DNA from 3 places in the Arthrobacter sp. UKPF54-2 genome. Region 3 is predicted to be linked to each of the others. Evidence: riboswitches for the same ligand, from Rfam matches in the RefSeq annotation. Region 3 holds a riboswitch; each other region holds the start of a gene.

Region 1 (2,191 bases), 1.2 Mb from region 3:
TACCAGGGGCTGGACGGCAGCCCCGCGTAGGCGACGGATTCGACGTCGTCCCTGGCTTCCAGCCATTCGGCCACCCGGGAGGCGTTGGCGACGTGCCGTTCCACCCGCAGGCTCAGGGTCTCGAGGCCCTGGGCGATGAGGAAGGCATTGAACGGGGACACGGCCGAGCCGAGGTCGCGCAGCAGCTGGACCCTTGCCTTGAGGATGTAGGACAGGTTCGCCCCGAGCGCCCCGTCCGCCCCGAGGTCCGGGGCGTAGACCAGGCCGTTGTAGGTGGGGTCCGGGGTGTTGAAGCCGGGGAAACGTTCCGGGTCCTTGCCGAAGTCGAAGTTGCCGGAGTCCACAATCACGCCGGCGATCGCAGTTCCGTGGCCGCCGAGGTACTTGGTGGCCGAGTGGACCACAATGTCGGCGCCCCACTCGATCGGCCGGATGAGGTACGGGGTGGAGAGGGTGTTGTCCACGATCAGCGGCACCCCGGCCTGATGGGCCACCTGCGCGATGCCCTCGATGTCCAGCACGTCCTGGCGGGGGTTGGAGACCACCTCGCCGAAGAACAGTTTGGTGTTCGGCTGCACGGCATCGCGCCACTGCGCCAGGTTGTCCGGGTCCTCCACGAACGTCACGGAGATGCCGAACTTCTTCAGCGTGTGGGCCAGCAGGTTGTAGGTGCCGCCGTACAGGCTGGGGCTGGCCACGACGTGGTCCCCGGCCTCGGCGATGTTGAGGATCGCGAAGGTCTCCGCAGCCTGGCCGGAGCTGAGCAGGAGCGCGCCGAGGCCGCCTTCGAGGCTCGCGACCCGCTGCTCCACAGCGTCCTGGGTGGGATTGCCGATCCGGGTGTAGATGGGGGCGAGTTCGGCGAGCGCGAACCGGTTGGCGGCGCTTTCGGCGCTGGGGAAGACGAACGACGTCGTCTGGTAGATCGGCAGCGACCGGGCGCCGGTGGCGGCGTCCGGCTCCTGGCCGGCGTGGATCTGACGGGTTTCAAAGGACCAGGCGTTTGACATTGAAGTGCTCCTGCGGGACTGGGCACGCACCGACCTGCCCCCGGAGGGCCGGACCGGCGCTGGCGCCGCGCTTGCCGTCCGGCGGGCGCCGGAGGGCCAGGTCTTCACCCGGGGCACCCCACCGCGTTAGGAGGGTTGCCGGCCAGCAAGCCGGGGCTCGATGCTGGCGCTCATGACCTGGCTTCAGTCTAGGAACCCGCCCCGGCCGCTGGATAGCTTTGTGACGAATATGAAAGCGGGCGGCCGGGGGCACCGAGTGTCCGCGGACCTCCCGCCGACGCCGCGGAACCGCCGGCATTCCGGGCGGATCGGGCGCCCACCCAGCGCACGAAAATGACATCCTACGATGGTTAGGCGACCCTAAGCTGAGAGCTCCATCACAAAGTGCCAAGATGAGGGCATGCGCATGGATCACGTCTCTTACGCCTGTGAACAAGATGGCCTCGCGGCCACCACCGAACGTATTGCGTCCGCCCTCGGCGTCGAAGCCGTCAAGGGCGGGGTACACCCCCGATTCGGGACCCGCAACATGATTATCCCGCTCGCCGGGCACAAGTACCTGGAGGTTGTGGAGGTCCTGGACCACCCCGCCTCGGACAAGGCGCCGTTTGGCCAGGCCGTGCGTGCCCGCTCGGCAGCCGGCGGCGGCTGGATGGGCTGGTGCGTCGAGGTGGACGACCTCGCCCCCTTCGAGGAACGCCTGGGCCGCTCCGCCGTCAACGGCAACCGCAAGTTTCCGGACGGCCGCGAACTCATCTGGAAGCAGATCGGCATCCTGGGCCTGATCGCCGACCCGCAGGTACCCTACATGCTCAAGTGGGAGGGCGATCCGGAACTGCACCCGTCCAACGCCTACGCGAGCAACGTCAAGATGTCCGCGCTCACCATCGCCGGCTCGGCCGAACGCGTCACCGAGTGGCTGGGCGAACCGGTGGAGAAGCCGCTGGAGGACGTGGACGTGAACTGGCTGGCTCCGCACGGAACGCCGGGGATCCTGTCCGTCACCTTTGAAACCGATTCCGGAGCCGTCACGATCTGACGTTTCCTGCCAACACTTCGGCCGCCAGCAGCGGGTGCCAATGATGCCACCCACCGCTGGCGGCCGAATTCTCTTAAGCCCCTGGGCGCCGTGGACGCCCCTCATGCGACCCCGGGGCGCGGCCGGGTTTTTGGCGGGCCGC
Region 2 (2,191 bases), 930 kb from region 3:
CCGGAGTTCAGGAAGATCGGCTCGGTGGTCTCCTGGAAACCGGTGCGGTCCAGCCCGCCGCGGACGGCCTGGGTATCCGGGCTCCAGCCCTGGGCGTCGGGATTGAAGCCCACTTAGTGCTTTCCGGGGTTGGTGGGGAGGCCGCGGTTCTTCCAGCCATTCACGGTGCGGGCGCCGGAGGCGTCCGGTTCGCCCTCGAAGCCCTCCAGGACGTTGTAGGCGGTGAAGCCGGCGGCCGTGGCGGCGGTGGCTGCCGCCACGGAACGCGCGCCGGAGCGGCACAGGAAGATGAGGTCGGCGCCGTCGTGGTCCGGTAGTTGCGCCCGCAGCTGGTCCAGGAACTGCCGGTTGGGGTACCCACCGGCCAACGTCCACTGGATGAACAGCGGCTCCCGGCGTCCGCCCGCGGTGTCGGGGACGCCAATGTGCGCCCACTCGCCCTCGGTCCGGACGTCCACCAGGACAGCGCCGGCCGCAAGCCGTTCCCAGGCCTCCTGCGGGGTCAAGTCTCCGGCGTAGCTCACGCGTGGCCTTCGCCCTCGAACTCGACGGCGTCGAGTTCGTCCACGGCGTTCGCGACGGCCGCGTCGGCGCTGGCGATCGCGGCGGGCAGCACCACGGCCTGCGCCACAATGACGGTGCTGCCGTTGAAGGTGGCGGAGGGGCTGCCATGCAGGACGTAGCCTTCGGCCAGCGCGGCGGACACGCGCTCGCAAAAGGCGCGGTCGTCGGGGCCCGTGAACAGGCGGTAAGCCAGCTTCTCCTCGGCGCCGGCGGGGGACGATGCGGTTGCTGTATCAGGCACAGCGGGGGCGGACGCGTCAGGCACGACGGATCTCCTTCTTTCACGCTTGCAGCTCGAATTTCGATATGCCGAGTATTCACCTGAGGCACCCCGCCGCGAAAGGGAGGGTTGCCGACCGGCCAGTCAGGGCTTGGCGCCGGGTCTCATTACTCACCAAAAACGTAACACCCGCGACGCCGGCCCGCAGAGCCGCCGTCGTCATGTTAAGTAACCGGACCCGCGCCGGCGCCTGGACCTTACTCGATCGTGGCGTACAGCGCGTTCAGCTCGGCCGTCAGCTGCCGGCGCAGTTCGGGTGTTCCGATTTCCTTGCCGTCGATGTGGTTTACCGGCGCAAGGAGCCGGATGCTGGAGATGAGCCACACGGCGTCGGCGTCGTAGAGGTCGGCGGGTACCAGCGGGCCGTAGCCCAGTTCCCAGCCGGCGGCCTTGGCCGCGGTGAACAGGGCGCCCTGCGAGGTGCCGGGAAGGATGCCGCTGTCCAGCTGCGGGGTGATCAGCCGGCGCACGGTGCGGACCCCGCCCGCGCCGTCGTCGGAAGTCTCCAGGTGCGCCAGCAGGACGGTCGACGTCGGGCCCTCCAGCACCCTGCCGTCGGCGGAGGTGAAGATGACGTCGTCCGCGCCCTGGTGGTGGGCGTAGCGGAGCGCCGCCATGTTCACGGCGTAGGACAGGGTCTTGGCGCCCAGCAGCAGCCACGGCGCGCGTTCGCCGACCTCGCTGTCATAGCCGCGGTCGAGCAGGAGGACGTCGATGCCGCTCTCGCGCTGCTGGCGCCCGGCGGCCGGGGGCGGGGAGGCCTGGACCCAGCAGGTGGGGGTGGCGGCGCCTTCGACGCCGCGGGTGGCGAGGAGTTTCACCACCAGTTCGTCTGTCCCGTCGGCGTCGCCGCCGGACCGGCTGCGGAACTCGCTGATCGCGGTCCCGATCGCGCGGCGCCAGGCGTCCTCGGCCGGGATTTCCAGCTCCAGTGCCCGGGCGGAGCCGGCCAGCCGGCTCAGGTGGGCCTGCAGCTTCCGCGGCGTACCGCCCACCGCCAGCAGCGACTCGAAGACGCCGTCGCCGCGGGTGGCCCCTTGGTCCGTGGCCATCAGTTGCGGCCGGGACGAGTCGGCGATCCGGCCGTTCTCGTGCGCGGGATCGAGGAACACCAGCACCGTGGCGGGGGCGGGAACAGAGGCGGAGGCAGTCATGCCTTCAGCTTAGTGCGGCCCGCGGCGGGATAAGCTGTGCGGGTTGCCCGTTCCGGAACTGTTCCGCGGGTCTGGAGCTTGAGGGGTACGCCTGTGCTGTGGCCGTTTCCGCTGACCGGGATATTGCCGTCCTGGGTGATTCTGATCCTGACGGTGATTGATCTCGTCATCCGTGTGCTGGCGTTGGGCATCA
Region 3 (2,191 bases):
GGACAGGTACGCGGCGACCAGGCCGGCGTCGTAGCCCGCAACCGAGAAGTTCACGACGCCGATCGTGCCCGGACCCTCGCCGCGGGCCGTGTCCTCGAAGATGTGGTGGACGCTCACGCCGTCGATCCGCTCAAGTCCTTCGACGAGGAAGGACCGGATGGCGTCCTCGTGGGCATGCCACTGCTGCTCGTCGAGGGCGGCGATGACTTCGGTGGCGCGGGCCAGCGCGGCGGCGCCCAAGACGTTGGGGGAACCGCCCTCGTGGCGGGCCGGGCCGGTGGTCCAGCTGACCGCGTCGAGCCGGGCGTCCCGCACGGCGCCGCCCCCGGCGAGGTGCGGTGTGCCGGCGTCGAGCCAGTCAGGGCGGCCGACCAGCACGCCGGCACCGAAGGGGGCGTAGAGCTTGTGCCCGGAGAAGGCGAGGTAGTCGACGTCGTCCGCGGTGATGTCGATGCGGCGGTGCGGGGCCAGCTGGGCGGCGTCGACGGCGATCCGGGCGCCGTATTCGTGCGCTAGTGCGGTGAGTTCACGGATCGGCAGGATTTCGCCGGTGACGTTGGAGGCGCCGGTGACGGCGAGCAGGCTCACGCCGCCGTGGGCGAGTTCCTCCCGCAGCCGCGCCAGCGTGCCGGCCAGGGTGCGGGCGGCGACGACGCTGCGGTGCGGGACGTTTTGCCAGGGCAGCAGGTTGGCGTGGTGCTCGATGTCGAGGTACAGCACCTCGCCGGTGTGCCGGCCCCTGGCGACGGGTAGGCAGCCGGCGAGCAGGTTCAGCGAGTCGGTGGTGTTCCGGGTGAAGATCACCGAGTCGTCCGGGCGGCCGCCGACGAAGCCGCGGACGATGTTCCGGGCGTTTTCGTAGACCGAGGTGCTGAGCTGGGAGGCGTAGCCGGCGCCGCGGTGGACGCTGGCGTAGTAGGGCAGGATCTCGTTCAGGTAGGCGGAGACCACGGACAGCGCCGGGGCGGAGGCGCCGTAGTCCAGGTTGGCGTAGCGGACGTGGCCGCCCTGGATCAGCGGGGCAAGGATTTCGGCGCCGGAGACCGCGGACAGCGGCCGGCGGGCAGCAACGGCGGGACGGGCAGGGGTGGTGGCAGTCGTCATGGGACCTCGCTCGGAAAGGACCCCGCTCACAGGGGATCCGCGCTTGCCGGGTCCGCTCCGGACCGGCCAGGTCGTCACCCGGGGCACCCCGCCGCGAATGGAGGGTTGCCGGCCAGCAAACCGGGGTTTCGCGCTGGCACTCGTGACCTGCTTCGAGCCTAGGACATGGCCCTCCGCACCGAAAAGGGAGGCCGGAATATGAAGCGCAGTGTTACGGCCGGCCTGGAGCGGGAGCGCCTAGAGCAGGTCGTCGAGGTCCGGGTTGAGGCGCTTGAGGACTTCCGAGTGCAGGATCGAGTTGGTGGCCAGGGCGTTGCCGCCGAAGGGGCCGTCCTCGCCCTCCAGCGAGGTGAAGCGGCCGCCGGCTTCGGTGACGATCGGCACCAGCGCTGCCATGTCGTAGAGGTTGAGTTCCGGCTCGCAGGCGATGTCGACGGCGCCTTCGGCCACCAGGCAGTAGGACCAGAAGTCGCCGTAGGCGCGCGTGCGCCAGACTTCCTCGGTGAGGCCGAGGAACTCGTCCAGGTTGCCACGCTGCTTCCAGCCGCCCAGGGAAGAGTAGGACAGGGACGCGTCCGAGAGCTGGGAGACGTTGGAGACTTTCAGCCGGGTGGCCGCGGCCAGGGAACGGCCCGTGTAGGCCCCGGCGCCCTTGGCCGCCCACCAGCGCTTGCCCAGGGCGGGGGCGCTGACGACGCCGACCACGGGCTCGCCCTCGTCGACGAGGGCGATCAGGGTGGCCCAGACGGGGACGCCGCGGACGAAGTTCTTGGTGCCGTCGATCGGATCGATGATCCAGCGGCGGGAGCCGTGGCCGGTGCTGCCGAATTCCTCGCCGAGGACGGCATCGCGCGGGCGGGAACGGGACAGCTGGCCGCGGATGGATTCCTCGGCGGCCTTGTCGGCGTCGGTGACGGGGGTCAGGTCCGGCTTCGTCTCGATCCGAAGGTCGAGCGCCTTGAAGCGGCTCATGGTCTGGGAATCTACGGAATCTGCCAGTACATGGGCAAGGCGCAGGTCATCGTTGTAGCTCGAAGCGGGTTGGCTCATGGTTCCAAGCTACCGGCAAAACCCGCCGGAGACCGGG

What was found. A riboswitch is a leader RNA that binds a small molecule or an ion and turns the genes downstream of it on or off. The one in region 3 is predicted to bind S-adenosylmethionine.
Region 1: it holds a riboswitch for S-adenosylmethionine, as region 3 does, so the genes downstream of both, E7Y32_RS00305 (bifunctional o-acetylhomoserine/o-acetylserine sulfhydrylase) here and E7Y32_RS10930 (aminotransferase class V-fold PLP-dependent enzyme) in region 3, are expected to answer to the same signal.
Region 2: it holds a riboswitch for S-adenosylmethionine, as region 3 does, so the genes downstream of both, E7Y32_RS06545 (DUF1737 domain-containing protein) here and E7Y32_RS10930 (aminotransferase class V-fold PLP-dependent enzyme) in region 3, are expected to answer to the same signal.

The regions. Positions count from the first base shown of each region.
Region 1 is NZ_CP040174.1:62,800-64,990, forward strand. Features, by position in the region: gene E7Y32_RS00305 (bifunctional o-acetylhomoserine/o-acetylserine sulfhydrylase) at 1-1,010, opposite strand, end outside; SAM riboswitch class IV at 1,073-1,188, opposite strand; gene E7Y32_RS00310 (VOC family protein) at 1,411-2,049, shown strand.
Region 2 is NZ_CP040174.1:1,446,374-1,448,564, forward strand. Features, by position in the region: gene E7Y32_RS06535 (O-succinylhomoserine sulfhydrylase) at 1-113, opposite strand, end outside; gene E7Y32_RS06540 (rhodanese-like domain-containing protein) at 114-524, opposite strand; gene E7Y32_RS06545 (DUF1737 domain-containing protein) at 521-805, opposite strand; SAM riboswitch class IV at 843-956, opposite strand; gene E7Y32_RS06550 (aminodeoxychorismate lyase) at 1,042-1,998, opposite strand; gene cls (cardiolipin synthase) at 2,092-2,191, shown strand, end outside.
Region 3 is NZ_CP040174.1:2,375,834-2,378,024, forward strand. Features, by position in the region: gene E7Y32_RS10930 (aminotransferase class V-fold PLP-dependent enzyme) at 1-1,104, opposite strand, end outside; SAM riboswitch class IV at 1,139-1,252, opposite strand; gene hisN (histidinol-phosphatase) at 1,342-2,154, opposite strand.